DNA from 3 places in the Micromonospora coriariae genome. Region 2 is predicted to be linked to each of the others. Evidence: riboswitches for the same ligand, from Rfam matches in the RefSeq annotation. Region 2 holds a riboswitch; each other region holds the start of a gene.

Region 1 (3,538 bases), 2.5 Mb from region 2:
CTGACGCGTCTCCCCCGGCCACCACGCACCGTGCGCCGTTTGCCGGGCCGCACGGCGGGAAGCCATCCGGCGACAGTGGCCCTGGGGAGGGACGATGCCGGTATTCGTGAAGAAGCTGCTGGCCTGGGGCAGCGTCGCGTTCCTGATCTACTTCATGGCGTTCCGGCCGGACGGCGCCGCGCAGATGTTCAAGGCGATCGGGGCCATGCTGGTGGCGATGGCCCAGGGCCTCGGTGACTTCCTCACCACCCTGATGACCTGAGCCGTCCGCCAACCGTCACCGGTGACCGGACGGCCAGGACCCCGCCGGCGGAGGGCCGTACCAGCCGGGCTGGGCATATCCCAGCGGAGGCGGCGGCGGGGCCAGCACCACCGGGATCGGCACCACCGGCTCCTCCGGCGCGGCCACCGGACGCTGCGAGCCGTCCGGGAAGCGCAGGTGGTAGCGGCTCCCGTCCCAGACCCCGGCCGGGGCCTGCGGGTCCCGCCCCACGAAGAACGACCGGTACGCGGTGATCGCCTCCAGCAGCTCCCGCTCCTCGGCGGCCGTCCGTTCCCGGTCGGCGGGCTTGCGATCGAGGCCGCGCAGCGACCCGTCGCGCAGCAGGGCCAGCCGGGTGGCGGCGAACTGGTACCCGCGCATCGCCCGCACCCCGGCGTCCCCGGCCACCCGACGCGCCCAACTGCGTGCCGCGTGCCGGCGACCGAGGCTGCTCAGCGCGGCCACCTCGGGTGGGCTCAGCCAGCCGGCGCGCACGTAGTCCGGCAACGTGCGCTCGGTGAGCCGTCCCTCCCACGCGCGCAGCCACACCGCCAGCCCCACCATGCCGAAGAAGATCGGCACCATCAGGCCCAGGAAGCCGTACAGCATGATCAGCGCCTCCCCGGTGGCCTGGGTGAGCGTCGGCAGCAGGTTCCAGGTGCCGTGCAGCATCATCGCCAGCAGCAGCCCGGCGACCGGGGCGAGCACCCGCACCCGCCGGTCGGCGGTCCGGGCCGCGACACCGAGCCCCACACCGGTCATCGAGGTGAACAGCGGATGGGCGAACCCGAACAGCAGGATCCGGACGATGAAGATGGCGATGACCTGCTGGGTGCCGGTCGCCGGTCCGTACCGGTCGGCGCCGGCCGCGTAGCCGTACCCGCCCAGGTAGAGGATGTTCTCCACCATGGCGAAGCCGACCGCGGAGAGCCCGCAGTAGACCAGCCCGTCGGTGATCCCCGACCACTCGCGGCGGCGGAACACCAGCAGCAGGATCGGGCCGAGGGCCTTGGTCAGCTCCTCGATGAACGGCGCCACCAGCACCCCGGTGAGCGCGGCCGGCAGCCCCCAGTCGGCGAACCGGGCGGCGGCGAACTCGTTCACGGTGAGCGCGGCGGCGGTGGAGACGAACGCGCCCCAGGCGAAACAGAAGATCAGATACTTCAGCGGCTCCGGTTCGTACCGGTCGAGCCAGAGGAAGCAGGCGACCAGCACCGGCACCGGCAGGATGGCGGCGACCACCCCGATCAGCAGTGCCCGCACGCCGAGCGACTGGCCGAGCGTGAAGACCATGAACACCGCGCACCCCGCGATGAACAGCACCACCCCCGCCAGCACCAGGAATCGCCGCCAGCCCAGTCGGCGCAGCGGCATCCGGGGCGTCGCGCCGGCGGACGGGGCTGCGGACGCGGGCGGCGACGGCAGGGGTGCACCGGGCGGGGTGTCGGCCATGCGGTCAGCGTAGCCATCCGCCGCCGGCTGGTCCGGGCCCATCGGCAGCCGCTATGCTGCCGGCAGGTCACGAGCGCCAGCGTCAAGCCCCGGCTTGCTGGCCGGCAACCCTCGTCGAGTTCGCGGTGGGGTGCCCCGGGTGATGACCGGGCCCAGCCCGATCGGTGTGCTGGGCAAGCGCGGACCCCGTCCCGACGTCGCACCCGGGGTCCCTGACCCCGGAGGTTCCGGCGTGTCCGTCACCCTCGTACCCTCGCTGCCCGCCCGGTCCGGCACCACGCCCGCGCCGGCCCCGTCACGGCCGCTCGACGTGCTCGGCGTACCGGGCGAGATCAACCTGGACTACGCGGCCAGCGCGCCGTGCGCCCGGGCCGCCGCCGACGCGGTGGCCGAGCTGCTGCCCTGGTACGCGAGCGTGCACCGGGGCGCGGGAGCGCTGTCCCGGCGCTGCACGCTGGCCTACGAGCGGGCCCGGCAGACGGTGGGAGACTTCTTCGGCGCCCGCGCCGACGACCACGTGATCTTCACCCGCAACACCACGGACGCGCTCAACCTGCTGGCGCGGGCGGTGCCCGCAGGCACGACGGTGGTCACCTTCGCCGGTGAGCACCACGCCAACCTGCTGCCCTGGCCGCGCGGCTCGGTACGGCTGCCGGTGCCCGCCGGTCCCGCCGAGGCGGTACGCGCCCTCGCCGCCGCCCTCACCGAGCTGCGCCGGGACAGCAACCCGGCGCTGCCGGTGCTGGTCGCGGTGACCGGGGCGAGCAACGTGACAGGCGAGCGCTGGCCGGTCGCCGAGCTGGCCCGGGTCGCCCACCGGCACGGGGCACGGATCGTCCTCGACGCCGCGCAGCTCGCCCCGCACGCACCGGTCGACCTGCTCGCGCTCGACGTGGACTACCTGGCCGTCTCCGGCCACAAGCTGTACGCGCCATTCGGCGCGGGCGTGCTGGTCGGCCGGGCGGACTGGCTGGACGCCGCTCCGCCATACCTGGCCGGCGGCGGCGCCACCACCCACGTCGGGCCGGCCACGCACGATGTGACCTGGGCGACCGGCCCGGCACGGCACGAGGGCGGCACGCCGAACCTGCTCGGCGCGGTGGCACTGGCCGCGGTGTGCGCGGCGCTGGCCCGGGTGGACCGGGCGGCGCTGGCCGCCAGCGAGCAGGCGTTGCTGACTCGGCTGCGGACCGGCATCGCCGCCCTTTCGCACGTGGTGGAGCTGCGCACCTTCGGCCCGGACGCGCCCCGCGTCGGCATCGTCTCGTTCGTGGTCGCCGGGTGGGACTCGGCCGAGGTGGCCGCGCGGTTGGCGGCCGACCACCGGATCGGCGTACGGGACGGGCTGTTCTGTGCCCACCCGCTGGCTCGGCGGCTGCTCACCGAGGCGGCCGGGCGCACCGGCCGACGGGATCTGCCGCCCACCGCACTGCGCGCCAGCATCGGCCTGGGCAGCACGCCCGCCCAGGTGGACCGGCTGCTCGCCGCTCTCGCCACGCTGGGGTGAGCCCGGCCGGCGGGCGGCGCGGTGGACCGGTCAGCCGACCGGTGGGGCGGTGGGGGGTTTCGGCGTCTCGCCCGGCTCGGCCGGTTCACCGATCGGCCGCTCCTGCTCCCCGAACGCGGTGCGGATGCACCGGTTCGCCTCCTCCTGTTCGATCCCGGAGGCCACCAGCAGGTCACTCGCCGCGGTACGGATCTGGGCGACCACCACGCTGCCCGAGAAACCGACCCCGGCGCCGTACGCCCGGCCGGCTTCACTGACCGCGCGCAGCGACCGCTCCCGGGCCTTCTGTGGTTCCTCGCCCACGGCGAACTCGTGCT
Region 2 (3,538 bases):
ATCATCACCATCACCCTCTCCGCGGCCGACGCGACCGCGCACATCGACGAGAACCCGTTCTGGCCGACCGGGCTCAGGGGACACGAGGTCCTGCTCACGCTGCTGTTGGTGGCGCTGCTGGGCGCGGTGTTCCTCAAGGGGTTCGGCGAGGCCATCGGGATCGCCGTCGTCCTGGTCGCGGTCTACCTGAGCCTGAACGCGGTGGTGATCGCCGTCGGTCTGTGGCGGGTGGTGACGCATCCGAGCGCGGTCGCGGACTGGACCAGCGCACTGACCACCAGCCACGGCGATCCCCTGCTGGTGATCGGGCTCTCGCTGCTGGTGTTCCCGAAGTTGGCGCTGGGCCTGTCCGGCTTCGAGACCGGGGTGGCGGTGATGCCGCACATCCGCGGGGATCGGCGGGACTCTGAGGACCAGCCGCTGGGCCGCATCCGCGGCGCGCGACGACTGCTCACCACCGCGGCTGTGATCATGAGTGTCTTCCTGGTCACCAGCAGCGTGACCACCACCGTCCTGATCCCGCCCGAGGCGTTCCAGCCGGGCGGGCCGGCGAACGGCCGGGCGCTGTCCTACCTGGCGCACGAGTACCTCGGTGAGGTGTTCGGCACGGTCTACGACCTGTCCACCATCGGCATCCTCTGGTTCGCGGGGGCCTCGGCGATGGCCGGGCTGCTCAACCTCGTACCCCGGTACCTGCCCCGCTACGGCATGGCGCCGACCTGGGCCCGGGCCGTACGGCCACTGGTGCTGGTCTTCACAGCGGTGGCGTTCCTGATCACGGTCGCCTTCGGGGCGAGCGTGGACGCGCAGGGCGGCGCGTACGCCACAGGTGTCCTGGTGTTGATCACCTCGGCGACGACGGCGGTGACCCTCGCGGCGCGGCGGCGGCGCCAGCGCGGCCGGACTGTCGCGTTCGGGGTCATCGCGATCGTCTTTCTCTACACCACGGCGGCGAACGTGGTGGAACGTCCCGACGGCGTGAAGATCGCGGCCTGCTTCATCGGCGGGATCATCGTGGTGTCGGTGCTGTCCCGGCTGGTGCGGGCCTTCGAGCTCCGGGTCGACCGGGTTGAGCTGGACTCCGAGGCCACCCGGCTCATCGACGAGTGCGGCGGGCGTCGCATCCGCCTCATCGCGCACGAGCCGGCCACCCGGGACCGCGCGGAGTACCGCGACAAGCTCGCCCAGACCGTGGCGGACAACGACTTCCCGGCCGACAGCGCCGTGATCTTCGTCGAGGTGACGGTCACCGACCCGTCGGACTTCGAGACCGAGCTGCTGATCCGCGGCAGCGTGGAGCACGACCGGTACCCGGTGCTCAGCCTGGCCAGTTCCTCGGTGCCCAGCGCGGTGGCCGCCCTGCTGCTGGACATCCGCGACCGGGCGGGGCGGTGCCCACACATCTACTTCGAGTGGACCGAGGGGAAACCGGGCGGAAACTTCCTGCGCTACCTGGCGTTCGGTCACGGCGAGATCGCCCCGGTCACCCGGGAGATCCTGCGCCGCCAGGAACCCGACCCGCGCCGGCGTCCGCACGTGCACGCCAGCTGACCTGCCGACCGGACGCCCGTCGCGGACGGTGAGCGTGGTCATAACGACTGGACGATCCACCTCCCCGGGCTGCTAGCCTCGGCGCAGGTCATGAGCGCCAGCGCGAAGCCCCGGCTCGCTGGCCGGCAACCCTCCTCCGCGGTGGGGTGCCCCGGGTGAAGACCAGGCACCGGCACGACGTCGGTGCAAGCGTGGCCTGGCACCCAGGTCAGCACAGACCCGGGAGAACCATGCGCATCCTCAGCACCACACCATCGGCCGACGCCGCGGATTCCCGCACCGGCTGGCCCCCACCGGCACTGACCCGGCGGCGGCACGTGGACATGATGCGGGTGTGCAGCGCCGCCTGTCGCGGCCGCGCCGCGTACTAGCGCACCCCTTTTCGAACCCATCCCAGCGGTACGCCCACCGGGCGCACCGTCGGCGGCGCACGTCTGTGCCCGCCGCTGCGCAACCTTCGGAGACACCTGTGCGATTCCTTCCTGCCCTGACCCGCGCCGCGGCCCTCGGCGCGGCCACGATCCTGGCCGCCACCGCGCTCACCGCGTGCGGCGACGACACCTCGTCCGACGCCGCCGCCAACCCGTACGGACTGGCGCAGCCGGGCGTGCTGCGCGCCGGCACGCTGACCGACGCGCCGCCGAACGTGTACCTCAAGGACGGCAAGTTCACCGGCTTCGACAACGACCTGCTGACCGCGGTGGCGGGCAAGCTCGGCCTGACTGTCGAGTTCGTCGGCACCGACTTCTCCGCGCTGCTCTCGCAGGTCAACAACCACAAGTTCGACGTCGGCAGCTCCTCGATCACCATCACCGAGGCGCGCAAGAAGACTGTCGATTTCGGCAACGGCTACGACTTCGGCTACTTCGGCCTGGACGTGCCGGCCGGCTCGCCGATCACCGGCTTCGACCAGCTCGCCGGCAAGCGGGTCGTGGTGGTGCAGGGCACCGTCCAGGACGACTACGCCACCGGCGAGCAGCTCAACCCGGTCCGGGTTCCGGACTACAACGGCGCGATCAACCAGCTCAAGGCGGGCACCGCCGACGCGTGGATCGCCCCGGCCGAGATCGGCGAGAAGTCGGCGGCCGACAGCAACGGCAAGATCACCGTAGCGGCCAAGCAGCTCAGCCCGGCACCGACCGCGTACGCCGTCGCCAAGGGCGGCGACAAGCTGCGGGAGGCGCTGAACAAGGGCCTCGACGAGGTGATCGCGGACGGCACCTGGAGCCGGTTGCAGGCGCAGTACTACCCGGGTCGGCCGGTACCGGCGGACTTCCACCCGGGCAGCGGCACGGTGACCGTGCCGGCCGCGCCGTCGGCGTCGGCGTCGGCGTCGGCGTCGGCGTCGGCGTCGGCGTCGGCGTCGGCGTCGGCCGCGTCCTGAGACATCCGGTGACGAGCGAGCGGGGCGGTAGGAGAGGCGACCAATGGATCCGTTGAGCACCCTGTGGGAGACCTTCTTCGACTGGGACGCGATGCGCGAGGCGCTACCCGAGATGCTGACCGTCGGGTTGCCCAACACGCTGATCCTGGCGGTCTCCGCCGCCCTGCTCGGCTCGGTGCTGGGCCTGCTGCTGGCCGTCGCCGGCATCTCCCGCAGCCGGTGGCTGCGCTGGCCGGCACGGGTCTACACCGACGTGTTCCGAGGGCTGCCGGCCGCGGCGACGATCCTGCTGATCGGCGTCGGGCTCGCGCCGTTGGGCATGCAGGTCTGGGGGCCCGACCCCTACCCGTTGGGCATTCTGGCGCTGTCGCTGATCGCGGCGGCGTACATCGGGGAGATCTTCCGCTCCGGCATCCAGTCGGTGGAGGCCGCGCAGTTGGAGGGTGCCCGGGCTCTCGGCTTCTCCTGGGGCGAGGCGATGCGGCTGGTGATCGTCCCGCAGGGCATCCGGCGGGTGCTGCCGGCCTGGGTGAATCAGCTCATCGCGCTGATCAAGGACTCCAGCCTCGTCTACTTCCTCGGCCTGGTGGCCAGCCAGCGGGA
Region 3 (3,538 bases), 2.4 Mb from region 2:
ACGGAGCATCTTGCGCCGTCCGGTTCCTGCCGTCAAGTCCAGAGCGGCGGGTTTTCCACACTCACAGCTAAAAGCCAGTTACCCGGCGGATCGGCCCGATCCCCCGTCCGGGCGATCCCCCATCCCCCACCCGCCCGCCGGGCTCAGCCGAGGAGGCCGGCGTCCCGGGCGGCGCGGAGGGAGGGCTTGATGTGGTGGGTCGGGCCGACCTGGTTGGCTACCGCGTCGATTGTCTTTAGGCCCTCGCCGGTGTTGAACACGACGGTTTCCGCAGTGGGGTCGAGCCGGCCGGACTCCACCAGCTTGCGCAGCACCGCCACGGTGACCCCACCCGCGGTCTCGGCGAAGACTCCGGTGGTACGTGCCAACTGTCGGATGCCGGCGCGGATCTCGTCGTCGTCGGCGTACTCCATCCAGCCGTCCGTGCGGCGGACCGCCTCCAGGGCGTAGAGGCCGGCGGCCGGGTCACCGATGTTGAGCGACTTGGCGATGCCGGTGGGCTTGACCGGGGTGATCGTGTCGGTGTCGGCGTGCAGGGCGGTGGCGATCGGGTTGCAACCGGCGGACTGTGCACCGAAAACCTTCCAGCCGCCGGCCGGCGCCTCGACCAGACCGACCTCGACCAGCTCGGAAAACGCCTTGTCAATCTTGGTGAGCAGCTCGCCGCTGGCCATCGGGATGACCACCTGGGCCGGGATCCGCCAGCCGAGCTGCTCGGCCACCTCGTAGCCGAGTGTCTTGGAGCCCTCGGCGTAGAACGGCCGGACGTTGACGTTGACGAAGGCCGTGTCCTCGAACTCGTCGGTCTCCACCAGCTCACCGCAGAGCCGGTTCACATCGTCGTACGAGCCGTCGATGGCGACCAGGTCGCCGCCGTAGACCGCGGTGGTGATGACCTTGCCCTGCTCCAGGTCGCTGGGGATGAAGACCACCGAGGGCACCCCGGCGCGGGCGGCGTGCGCGGCCACCGAGTTGGCCAGGTTGCCGGTGGAGGCGCAGGCGAACCGGGTGAAGCCGAGTGCCCGGGCGGCGGTGAGCGCCACCGAGACGACCCGGTCCTTGAACGAGTGGGTCGGGTTGGCGCTGTCGTCCTTTACCCAGAGCGGCGCGGTGATGCCCAGCTCGGCGGCGAGGTGCGGGGCCGCCACCAGCGGGGTGAGCCCCGGGTTCAGTGTGACGCGGGTGGACGGGTCCTGACCGGCGGGCAGCAGCGCCGCGTACCGCCAGATGTTGTCCGGGCCGGCCTCGATCTGCTCACGGGTGACAGTAGCCAGGGCTGCGGCGTCGTAGTCGACCTCCAGCGGGCCGAAACACTCGTAGCAGGCGTGCTGGGCGGCGAGCGGGTAGCGGGCCGAACAGGCACGGCAGACCAGAGCGCGGGCGGGGCTGGCGGAGGTGTCGATGCCGGAGGCGGCGAGCGTCGACGTCATGTCGAGGGTCCTCTCATCTTTCCCCGCATCGCACGGTGCGGCGGGGACGGAATTGGCACCTGCCCCGCGGGGCGCTCAGCGGTGAGCGCGCGGGGTGGTTGCCGGGGCGTCGTCGGGCCGTATCCCTCAGCCCCTCTGGATGAGGTATTCAGTTGTGCCGCCGAGTTTACGCATCACCACGCAGGGCGCTCACGCGCGTCCCGCGTGGTGAACAGTGGCCCGGGCGAGCCGCCGCACCCCGGCCACCGTGCCGTGCGTCAGTTCCCCGGGTAGGGGTCTCCGCAATCGCGGCCGTTGGCGTAACCGGGAACGTTGACGAAGGCGATGGCGTCGTACGCCACGTCAACCGTGCCTTCCGCGCCCGCGACGATGTTGTCGAGTTGGACCTTGGCTCCCGGGTAGAGCCAGGTCCACCCCAGCGACACCCACTTGTCCTCCCAGTTCGCGGAGTTCTGGTCGATCGAGCAGACGATCTGGTGATCGGAACCCCCGGCACCTCCGTCGCCCTGCGAGATGATGTAGTCGACCTGCTCGTTGGCGCCGTGCGACGGCAGGTGAACGACGATCTCGTAGTCGTCCGACGGCAGATCCGTCGTCCAGGTGCCGAGCACCCGGTGACGCTTGAACTCCTCGCTGCCGCCGGAGTCACCGTCGTACGAGTGGGTGAACCAGGTGTGCCCCAGGTAGCCGGCACCGACCTGGTGCAGGTCCACCTGCCCGTGCAGGGCCGCGTACGACCCGAAGGGGCTGCCGGTACGCAGCGTGAACTTGCCGCCCCGGGGCTGCGGTGCGCACCCCAACCGGTTCAAGCTGGAGTCCCCGTTGGTGTCGTCGATGACTGCGGCGACCGTGCCGATGTCGGCCTTGAACGGCGTGCAGGCGGTCGGGTAGACCCGCAACAGCGGTGGCTCGGACGAGCTCAGCGAGTACGCCAACCGCTCCCTGGCGCACTTGGCGGCACACCCGTCGCTCCAGCTCGTCGTGCCGTGCCACCAGCAGTTCGAGTTGTCGGACGGGCACGGGCTGGCGACGTTGGGAGTGCAGTAGTTGACCGTCCCGCAGAACTGGTAGCGACCGGGCAACTGAAGCTGGTTGTTGGAACCGGCGCCGAAGGCCGGCGTCAGGTACTTCGTCAGCGGGTCGATCCACTGCCACTGCGGCACCTCCGCCCACCCCATAATCTTTTCCGGGTAGGACCAGTCGGCCGGGTGGCTCGCGTCGTCCTTGTCAACCCGGAGGAACGGGTCCCTGTTCGCCTTGTACTGCGGGTTGGCCGGATTGTTGAACCAGCCGACGCCGTACGGGCCGCCGGTGTTCTGGTACACGCCGGAGTTGTAGCCCCACACGGCCAGGTACCAGTTCTCGATGAAGGCCGGGTTGCCGTTGTTGACCATGGATTGGGTCTGCGCCACCTCCAGCCACTTCGCCTGCAGGATCGCCATGCCGGCGGCGATGTTGGCCTGGTAGTCCATCGCGATGGCCTGCTGTTGGAACGAGTTGTACGTGGTCTGGCCCCTGGCCATGCCGTCGGTCACCTGGGAGATGCCGTAGCCGCAGTCGGCCGACGAGTAGTCGATGATACGAATGTCCTCCTCGTGGGCCCGGTGACCGTAGTAGTCCGAGATCAGCGGGTTACCCGCGTCCCCGGGCACGGCGTGCCACGACGCCTGGGCCAGGTTGGTTTCCTGCGCGAGGATCGCCAGCATCAGCTGTGCCGGCACGTTCGGGGCGTTCGTCGGCTTCTTGAACATCACCTGCGGCTTGTAGGTTCCGCCGGTGCCCGGAATGGACCGATCGATCGTCAGCACACCGTTGGCCGCCCGATCGACGGCCCATTCGACCTGATTGGCACTGGGCTGCAGAACCTGGGTGAACAGGTCGTTGCGGCCGATCGCGCACTTCGGGTCGCCCGGATCGGTGATCGGCGGCAGGTCGTCCAGCAGGGCGGCCGCCGTGGGACCGGTGAAGGTCGGCCGAGCCACGTCGGCGGGAGCCCGGCGCTCGGATCGCACAGTGCCCGACCGTGTCTCGCCGCTGACGGGCGACTCGACCGTGACCCGCAGAACGCCAGCTGCCGCCCGCCGGCCCGCCATGCGCTCCCGCGTCTG

The links. A riboswitch is a leader RNA that binds a small molecule or an ion and turns the genes downstream of it on or off. The one in region 2 is predicted to bind S-adenosylmethionine.
Region 1: it holds a riboswitch for S-adenosylmethionine, as region 2 does, so the genes downstream of both, GA0070607_RS14965 (aminotransferase class V-fold PLP-dependent enzyme) here and GA0070607_RS03340 (ABC transporter substrate-binding protein) in region 2, are expected to answer to the same signal.
Region 3: it holds a riboswitch for S-adenosylmethionine, as region 2 does, so the genes downstream of both, thrC (threonine synthase) here and GA0070607_RS03340 (ABC transporter substrate-binding protein) in region 2, are expected to answer to the same signal.

What each region holds. Positions count from the first base shown of each region.
Region 1 covers NZ_LT607412.1:3,191,638-3,195,175, reverse strand. The annotation lists gene GA0070607_RS14975 (GroES family chaperonin) at 1-4, shown strand, start outside; gene GA0070607_RS32765 (hypothetical protein) at 95-262, shown strand; gene GA0070607_RS14970 (PrsW family intramembrane metalloprotease) at 278-1,756, opposite strand; SAM riboswitch class IV at 1,780-1,900, shown strand; gene GA0070607_RS14965 (aminotransferase class V-fold PLP-dependent enzyme) at 1,971-3,221, shown strand; gene GA0070607_RS14960 (FUSC family protein) at 3,252-3,538, opposite strand, start outside.
Region 2 covers NZ_LT607412.1:721,204-724,741, forward strand. The annotation lists gene GA0070607_RS03335 (amino acid transporter) at 1-1,551, shown strand, start outside; SAM riboswitch class IV at 1,638-1,749, shown strand; gene GA0070607_RS03340 (ABC transporter substrate-binding protein) at 2,021-2,935, shown strand; gene GA0070607_RS03345 (amino acid ABC transporter permease) at 2,979-3,538, shown strand, end outside.
Region 3 covers NZ_LT607412.1:3,168,506-3,172,043, reverse strand. The annotation lists gene thrC (threonine synthase) at 144-1,430, opposite strand; SAM riboswitch class I at 1,441-1,576, opposite strand; gene GA0070607_RS14875 (hypothetical protein) at 1,688-3,538, opposite strand, start outside.